DNA from 2 places in the Dietzia psychralcaliphila genome. Region 1 is predicted to be linked to the other one. Evidence: predicted binding sites of a transcription regulator. Region 1 holds the regulator's gene; the other holds the start of a gene.
What was found. The regulator LexA, encoded in region 1, represses DNA repair genes until DNA is damaged. The targets are predictions, from matches to a motif close to CGAACANNTGTTCG.

Region 2: the regulator LexA is predicted to act here: its motif matches at 3,113-3,126, upstream of A6048_RS14920 (HNH endonuclease signature motif containing protein).

The regions. Positions count from the first base shown of each region.
Region 1 covers NZ_CP015453.1:1,983,520-1,988,046, forward strand. Annotated here, with positions in the region: gene hrpA (ATP-dependent RNA helicase HrpA) at 1-234, shown strand, start outside; gene nrdR (transcriptional regulator NrdR) at 293-748, opposite strand; gene A6048_RS09075 (hypothetical protein) at 863-1,225, opposite strand; gene lexA (transcriptional repressor LexA) at 1,455-2,123, shown strand; gene hflX (GTPase HflX) at 2,163-3,611, opposite strand; gene dapF (diaminopimelate epimerase) at 3,626-4,527, opposite strand, start outside.
Region 2 covers NZ_CP015453.1:3,224,892-3,229,418, reverse strand. Annotated here, with positions in the region: gene A6048_RS14935 (methylated-DNA--[protein]-cysteine S-methyltransferase) at 1-323, shown strand, start outside; gene egtB (ergothioneine biosynthesis protein EgtB) at 504-1,883, shown strand; gene A6048_RS14925 (L-histidine N(alpha)-methyltransferase) at 1,943-2,980, shown strand; gene A6048_RS14920 (HNH endonuclease signature motif containing protein) at 3,139-4,419, shown strand.

The DNA.
Region 1 (4,527 bases):
AGGTACAGGGATCTCACAGCCCGACTGGAGACGTCCGAGGCAACGGTCGCGGAAGCGACGGCAGCGCTACGCAGACGACCGGGTGGGGCGCGGACCTCTCGGGATCTGCGGTGGCTGCTGGCGGAGTACCGGGTCGGACTCTTCGCGCAATCGCTGGGAACCGCTCGTCCGGTATCCGCCGAGCGGATCGAGAAGGCCGTCGCCGCGGCGCTGTCGCGACGCAACGGGCGGTGAACCCACACACAGCGCATTCGCTGTCAGGCGGAGCGCTGAGCCTCCGCCGGTAGGCGCGCTAGTGCGTGGCGTGCCGCTCACGGAGGGCGATGATCTCGCTCTCGAAATCCGCGGCCGAACTGAATTGCTTGTAGACGGACGCGAAGCGCAGGTAGGCGACCTCGTCGAGATCCTGGAGCGGGCCCAGGATCGCGAGACCGATTTCGTGCGCGGGAACCTCTGACGCCCCGCCCGCCCTGACGGCGTCCTCGACCTGTTGTGCCAGACGCCGGAGAGCGTCTTCCTCCACCGCCCGACCCTGGCACGCGCGTCTGACGCCGCGAACCACCTTGTCGCGGCTGAAGCTCTCGGTGACGCCGCTGCGCTTGAGCACGGTCAACAACGGAGTCTCGAGGGTCGTGAACCGGTGTCCGCATTCAGGGCACTCGCGTCGACGTCTGATCGCCTGCCCTTCGTCGACCGACCGCGAGTCGATCACCCGGGAGTCCTCGTGGTGACATATGGGGCAGTACATTCCAGCTTCGCCATTCGTCGACCGGCTCCGCACGTGTCCGCCGGCAGTAGCCGACAGCGGTACGGGGGCGACGGGTCGCCGTCCCGGGATCATTCTAGAAGGCGATGCCATAGGTCACGCGTAGGCGGGCCCGCCCAGGAGTGCCAGCGCCAGCAGCATCAGGACCCCGAACACGATTCCGCAGACCAACAGAGCCCACGTGGGGACGTCGTCGACCACCGGCGCATTCGTCCGCACTTCGCCGCCGCAGGCTCTGACCTGGTCCGCCGACGCGGGTCGGACGAGCACCCGACGACCGGGTGCCACCGATCGTGTGGACAGCTGACGTCCACGGTCGAGGGTCCGCGTGGTGTGACGGATGTGCGTGTCGCGGCGGGACCGCAGCCCGGACGCGGCGGGCCGGTCGTGGTCGGTCGCGCAGACCTCCGTCCAGTGCATCGACGGACGCGCCTGTGACTGCATCTCCAGAACGGACATGAAAACTCCCAACTCGATATGGTGTGCGAAGTTCGTTCGCACGCCCGTGTGCATTTGTGTGCACATCTGTTCGAACTCGAACCTGACTAGAGTTGTATCACGCGGGTCCGACAGAGTCGACATTCCAGAGGATATTTCTTCGAACACCTGTGTGGCGCGGACGGTCCGCGGGAAGTAGGGTGTACACAGATAGAGACGTCGAACACCCATTCGCCGAAGGGACCCACACATGCCCAAGCCCGACTTCGAGGCCCTGACGCCTCGTCAGAAGAGCGTTCTGTTGCATATCCACGACACGGTCAAGGACCGGGGCTACCCCCCGAGCATCCGCGAGATCGGTGACGCCGTCGGTCTGCAGTCGACCTCCTCTGTCGCACACCAGTTGCGGACACTGGAGAAGAAGGGCTTCCTGACCCGGGATCCTCACAAGCCGCGGGCTGTCGACGTCCACGGCGTCCCGGGGCAGCGGTCCCGGGGACGGCGCGCACCTGCTCAGGAGGAGCCGCGGCCCAGTGGGGCGGTCGAGCCGGTATACGTTCCCGTACTGGGCCGCATCGCGGCCGGCGGGCCGATCCTGGCCGAGCAGGCGGTGGAGGAGGTCTTCCCACTCCCGTCGGATCTGGTGGGTTCCGGCGACCTGTTCATGCTCCGAGTGGTCGGTGAGTCGATGATCGACGCCGCCATCTGTGACGGCGACTACGTGGTGGTACGTCGGCAGAACGTGGCGGACAACGGAGACATCGTGGCGGCGATGATCGACGGGGAGGCAACCGTCAAGACCTTCCGCAGGGACGCGAGCGGGGTGTGGCTCCTGCCCCACAACCCGTCGTTCAGTCCGATTCCCGGGGAGCACGCGACGATCCTGGGGAAGGTCGTCACCGTCTTCCGCAAGCTCTGACCCCGCGCGGAGTCGGTGTCGTCTGACCTCGTGACAGGGTCAGGCGACACCGTCGTGCGAACTGCCGGTGCGGTACTCCCCTAGCTCTCCGGCCACGGAGGAGGGCAGCCGGACCACGATCCGGGTGCCGTCCTGCGTGTGTTGCTCGTCCACCACTGCGCCCTCTGCGTGCACACGGGAGACCACGTCACCCCGGGTGAAGGGGATCTCGAGCGTCACCTGCGTGTCCCCGGAGGCGACAACCCGCATGATCCGTTCGAGGAGCTCGTCGAAGCCTTCTCCCGTCGCCGCCGAGACGAAGACCGCGTCCGGGAGGGCGTGATGTAGTTCGGTCAGCACGACGGGGTCCGCCACATCGATCTTGTTGATCACCACGAGCTCGCGCGGACTCTCAGCGTTCTGTTCCTCGACGACATCGTTGATGACGGTGCGGACGGCCTCGATCTGGCGCAGCGGGAAGGCGTCCGACCCGTCCACCACGTGCAGGAGCAGCTCGGAATCGACGACCTCCTCCAGCGTCGAACGGAAGGCCTCGACGAGCTGCGTCGGGAGGTGTCGGACGAACCCGACGGTGTCGGTGAAGACCACGGTGCGCCCGTCCGGGAGCTCGGCCCGCCGGGTGGTGGGGTCGAGGGTGGCGAACAGCGCGTTCTGGACCAGAACGCCGGCACCGGTGAGGCGGTTGAGCAGACTGGACTTGCCGGCGTTCGTGTACCCGGCGATAGCGATCGAGGGCACCGGGGTGGCGCGCCGGCGGTGCCGCTTGGTGTCCCGGGCCTGCTTCATGCCCTTGATCTCCCGACGCAGCCTGGCCGTGCGCTCCCGGATACGGCGGCGATCCGTCTCGATCTTCGTCTCACCGGGACCGCGGAGACCGACGCCCCCGTTGCTGCCCGCCCGGCCACCCGCCTGCCTGGAGAGTGCCTCGCCCCAGCCGCGTAGGCGCGGCAACATGTACTCCATCTGCGCCAGGGAGACCTGGGCCTTGCCCTCACGGCTGGTCGCGTGTTGGGCGAAGATGTCGAGGATCAACGCGGTGCGGTCGATGACCTTGACGTTGACGACCTTCTCCAGGGCGATCAGCTGACCGGGAGTGAGCTCACCGTCACAAATCACCGTGTCGGCGCCGGTCGCGTCGATCACGTCCTTCAGCGTCTTGGCCTTGCCCGAGCCGATGTAGGTGGCGGCGTCGGGCTTGTCGCGGCGCTGGATCAGCGCATCGCACACCTCCGAGCCGGCCGTCTCGGCGAGCTGGGCCAATTCGGCCATCGCGGCCTCTGCCTGTGCTGCGGATCCCTCGGTCCAGACCCCTACGAGGACGACCCGCTCCAGCCGGAGTTGGCGGTACTCGGCGTCGTTGACGTCCTGGAGCTCGGTCGACAATCCGGCGACGCGGCGCAGCGAGGAGCGCTCCTCGAGCTGGAAGTCGCCGACCGAAGGATCATGGTCTCGTGTGGCCCGGTCAGGGGCGGTGTCATCGGTAGTCATTCACCGGCATCATCTCATAATTCCGATCGCGACGCCTCCGGGCGAGGAGTTGCGCCCGAGCGCCGGAACCACCCCTCAGCGACGATCGCGGAGGGCCCCGTCAGTGCGGAACCGCCCTCGGTCAGGGACACCTCGATCTCTCCCCCGGGCACTTCCACCACCACCTCGCCCATGGCCTCGCCGGCATCGGCGAGGGCGGCGACGGCGGTGGCGACGATTCCCGTACCGCAGGACATCGTCTCCCCTGATCCACGTTCGTGGACTCGCATCGACACCCGCCCGTCGGTGAGCGGTGTGGCGATCTCCACGTTGACCCCCCCGGGGAAGAACCCGGTGTCGTACACCGGGGCTTCGTGCACCGGCAGGTCACGCAGCGCCGCGGCTCCCAACCCCGGGACGATGCATGCGAGGTGGGGGTTGCCCATGTCGACGGCGAGGCCGGCGTACACCCGACCACCCAGGTCGACGGAGGAGACCCCGAGGAGTCCGGGCTCCCCCATGTCGACCCGGACCACGGCGTGGTTCCCGTCGTGCTCGAGGATCTCGGCGGGCCGTGGTCCGGAACGCGTGCCGATGGGGATCCGGCCGACCCCTGCCCGCCCGGTCGACACCAGGGCGTGGGCGAAGACCCTCACCCCGTTCCCACACATCTCCGCGGTCGAACCGTCCGCATTGCGGTAGTCCATGAACCAGTCGTCGTCGTCCACACCCTCCGGCAGGACGGTGAGAACACCCCGTTCCACCAGGGCTCCCGCGGTTGCGATCCGGAGCACGCCGTCGGCGCCGATCCCGGCGCGTCTGTCGCAGAGGGCGCGCACCAGATTCTCGTCGAGATCCACCTCGGCGTTGTCGTCAGGCAGTATCACGAAGTCGTTGAGCGTTCCGTGACCCTTGATAAAGGCGAGACCGTCCTGCG
Region 2 (4,527 bases), 1.2 Mb from region 1:
AGTTCGACGTCCCCGTGGACTGGGCGGCCGCCGGCGTCCACGACGAGTTCTCGCGCGAGGTCTACCTCGAGATCCAGCGCATCCCCTACGGTGAGACCTCGACCTACGGACAGATCAGCCTGGACGCCGGCAGGCCGCGCAACGCCCGCCGGGTGGGGCGGTTGTGCACCCTGGTGCCGGTGCCGTTCGTCATCCCGGTGCACCGGGTGATCCGCGCCGACGGCGGGATGGGGAACTGTCCCGAGTACCGCCTCCGGCTCCTCGAGCACGAGCGGCGCAACCTCACCGCCGCCGCGCCGGTGCCGTTCAGCAACCGTGGTTAGACGGCTATGGCACGTGAGAAGCTGCAGCACCTGAAGGCCCGTGGCACTCGAAAGTGCTGCAGCACCTGGTGGCCTGTGGCACCTGAATGGCGGTGGCATCCGAATAGCGGTGGGCTCCGAACTACACCGTGGTTAATCTGGCGGCAGTCCGACCGCCGACCACGACACCCCGGGGGAACCATGACAGTCGGAGACGTCACCGCAGAGCCCGGCCCGGACGCGCGCACGCGCCCCCAGAGTGCGATCGAGAAGTTCCTGCGCGTCCGCGAGCTCACCGACCTCTTGGCCTCCCGGCTCAGCCCCGAGGACCAGATCCCGCAGTCCATGACCGCCGCCAGTCCCGCGGCCTGGCACCGCGCGCACACCACCTGGTTCTTCGAGGAGTTCGTGTTGGGCGGGCTGCCCGGCTATTCCTCGCCCGAGCCGATCTTCCGGTTCCTGTTCAACTCCTACTACGAGGCCGTCGGCCCGCGTCAGCCCCGGCCCCAGCGCGGGCTCATCACCCGCCCGTCGGTGGCGGAGATAGGCGACTTCCGGGCGCGGGTGGACGAGGCCGTGGTGGCCGCGCTCGAGGCGGGCCGGGTCGACGAGCGTGGGCTGGAACTGCTCGAGCTGGGCTGCCACCACGAACAGCAGCACCAGGAGCTGATGCTCATAGACGCCAAGCACCTGTTCGCCCACAATCCGACAGACCCGGTCTACGTGGACCGGCCCGCGGACCCGGTGGCCGCGGTGCGGGGGGAGACGGACTGGATCGTCGTCGTCGAGGGGGTCGCGCAGGTCGGCGCCGCGGACCCCGCCCACCGTGCGGGGTTCACCCGTGACGGCGGCTCCCGCGACGGAGTCTCTCGCGACGGCGTCTCCTACGACGGCTTCTCTTACGACAACGAACGCCCGCGTCACCGCGTGTGGATCCCCGGCGGTGAGGTGGCCACCCGCCAGGTCACGGTGGCCGACTGGAAGCAGTTCATGGCCGACGGCGGGTACACCCGCCCAGAATTGTGGCTCTCCGACGGGTGGGCCGCCGTGCAGACCGAGGGCTGGGACGCGCCCGGGTACTGGCGGCGCGAGGGCCATGACGTCGGTAGCGCCTCGGGCGGCGCGTCCGCCGCCGCCGCCGTCGAGTGGACCACCTTCACCCTCTCGGGCCGGCGGCCGGTCGTGGACGCCGAACCCGTCTGTCACGTCTCCTTCTACGAGGCCGACGCCTACGCCCGCTGGGCCGGCGCGCGCCTGCCCACGGAGTTCGAGTGGGAGGTCGCCACCACCGGTTGGGAGGCGCGCGACGAACTCGACCCCGACCGCTGCCACCCGCGCGCTGCCGCCGAGAGGGCGATCGGCGGCGTCTGGGAATGGACCGCCAGCGCCTACCTGCCGTATCCCGGGTTCGTCACCGAGGAGGGGGCCGCCGGTGAGTACAACGGCAAGTTCATGTCCGACCAGCACGTCCTGCGCGGCGGCAGCGCCCTCACACCGGCGGGCCACACGCGGCCCACCTACCGCAACTTCTTCCCCGCCTCGTCGCGGTGGGCGGCCACGGGAGTGAGGCTCGCCCGATGACCGGCTCCGAGAATCCGACGACGACGGCAGCGACGACGACCACAACCACGACAACGACGATGACGACAACGCCGCCGGACACCGACCCCGACACCGCCGCGTTGGAGTCGGACCTGCGCGAGGGGTTCTTCTCCGACCCGCCGACCGTGCCGCCGCGCTGGTTCTACGACGAGAAGGGCAGCCTGCTCTTCGACCAGATCACCAGGGTGGCCGAGTACTACCCGACCCGGGCGGAGGCCGAGATCCTGCGGGCCCGCGCCGTCGACATCGTGGGCGCCTCGTCGACGGTGGTCGAGCTCGGGGCGGGGACCTGCGAGAAGACGCGGGTGCTGCTCGACGTGCTGGCGGCCGGGCGCGCGGCGGGGACACAGGGAACGCCGGAGGCGCCGGGAGCGGAGGCGCCGGGCGAGACGGGGCAGGGTGAGGCGGGGCCGGGCGAGGCGCGGTTCGTGCCCGTGGACATCAGTACCGAGATGCTCTTCGAGTCCGCCCGCGCGCTCGCTCAGGAGTATCCGGGCGTGCGGATCGACCCGGTCATCGGCGACCTCACCGCTCTGGACGGTCCACTACCGGGTGAGCCGGGCGGGCGGCTGGTGCTGTTCCTCGGTGGCACCGTCGGCAATTTCAGCGAGTCGCAGCGCGCCGGGTTCTTCTCCATGCTGCGCGGAATCATGGACCCGGGGGACCGGCTGGTGCTGGGATTCGACCTGGTCAAGAGTCCTGAGCGGCTGGTGGCCGCATACGACGACGCCGCCGGCGTGACCACCGAGTTCGACCTCAACATGCTCGACGTGATCGCCCGGACCGTCGAGTGTGCGGGACTCGACCGCCGCGACTTCCGGCACGAGGCCGTATGGAACGCCGGGGAGAGCCGGGTCGAGATGTGGTTGCGCGCGGTGCGCGACGTGCGGATCGACTTCCCGACCCTGGGGCGCGTGCGGACCCTTGCCGCAGGTGAGGGGATCCGTACCGAGATCGCCCGGAAGTTTGAGCCCCACGCCCTCGTCGACGAGCTCGCGGGGCACGGCTTCGGCGGACAGGCGGTCTGGACCGATGCGGCCGGAGATTTCGGGCTGGCCCTCGTCGTCGTCGACTAGGCGTGTCGCCCCGCCCGTCTCCCGCGGGCTCCCGCAGTATCCCCTGGGTTCTGACCCGGCGGCTTCTCGTCGGCACCGACCGTCTCCCGCGGATTCTGAACCGGCTGTCCCGCGTCGACGCCCGTTCGGTGTCGTACATGTGTTCTATAATTCGAGCCATGGAACAGGGAGTGTGGGACGCGTCGGAGCAGGGGTCGGAGACGGCCCCACTGGCTGACGTTCTCGCGTTTCTCGAGGCCTCCGTGGAGACACTGTGCGAGGTCGACTGGTCGGACCATGACGCGGACGAGCTGGTCGACGCCGTGGGGCGTGCCGAGATCGTGGCCCGCCGGCTGGAGGCCGCCGGATCGCGCGCCACGGCCGAACTGGCTGGCTTGCACCGGCAGAAGGGTCGTTCCGCCGGGGGAGTCGCCACGATGCTGGCGGAGAAGTTGGGCCTGGCCAGAGGCGTGGTGCACGGGCGGATCGAGGCGGGCGGAAGGCGGGCCACCCCTGCCGGGCGGGCGGCGGCGGTCGGGGAGATCACCGCCGAGCACGAGCGGATCATCGCCAAGGCGGTCTCCGGGCTGCCCGGGACGATAGGCGGGACGGCCAAGGCCCGATTCGCAGAGGCGCTCACGGAGTTCGCGCGCGCGGTCGCCCCGGCGGAGTTGCGGGCGGAAGCCGCCCGTCGGGTGGCCGCACTGTGTCCCGACCGTGGGCAGGGCCGTGAGGAGCACCAGGAGCGGCAGCGTTCGGCCCGACTCGGCGCGGTTCGGCCCGACGGCACGAGCACCCTGACCATGACGCTGACGCCACGCGCCCGGGCGCTGGTCGAGCGCGCGCTGTGCGACTTCGGCGGACCCGGCGGTGCCGTGCCGTGTGAACCCGGGTCGGACGAGCGCGCCCCGGAGCAGCGGGCGCACGACGCGCTCGTGCACCAATGGGCCCTCGGTTCGACCGTCGACCCCGCCCGGCCCAAGGGAATCGCCTCCATCGTGGTGCGCGTGACGCCGGAGCAACTCGAGGAGCCCGACGCTCTCGTGGAGACCGACTCAGGCACGCAGCTCAGCGTCCGCCAGGCCGTCTCGATGGCCGGGTCGATGCCGTGGTTCGTCTCGATGCTGCGCGGCGGCCGCGAAGAACTGCACCGGATAGACGTCGACGCCCACCCCGAGCGGCGCCTGGCCTCCGCCATCCAGCGCCTGGTCCTCTACGCCGCGCACGGCGGGTGCACCTTCCCGGGATGCACCGCACCGGCCAGGAGGAGCCAGTTCCACCACGTTGAGGAATGGTCCCGAGGCGGACCCACGACAGTCGGAAACGGCGCGTTGGGGTGTCCCGTGCACCACGCCTTCGTCGGCGACGGGCCGTCGGCGTGGAAGACCGTCGCGAATCCGGACTCGCCGGGTCGCTGTACATGGTTGCCACCCGGAGTCGACAGGCTCTCCGATGTCTGACCCGAGACCTCCCATGAGCTCGGCAGCGCCGGTGCGTGCCGGTTCGCGTCAGGCGGGTGATGGGTCCCCACGGGGTGTACGAGGTGTGCCGGACGGTTCGCGCTGTCA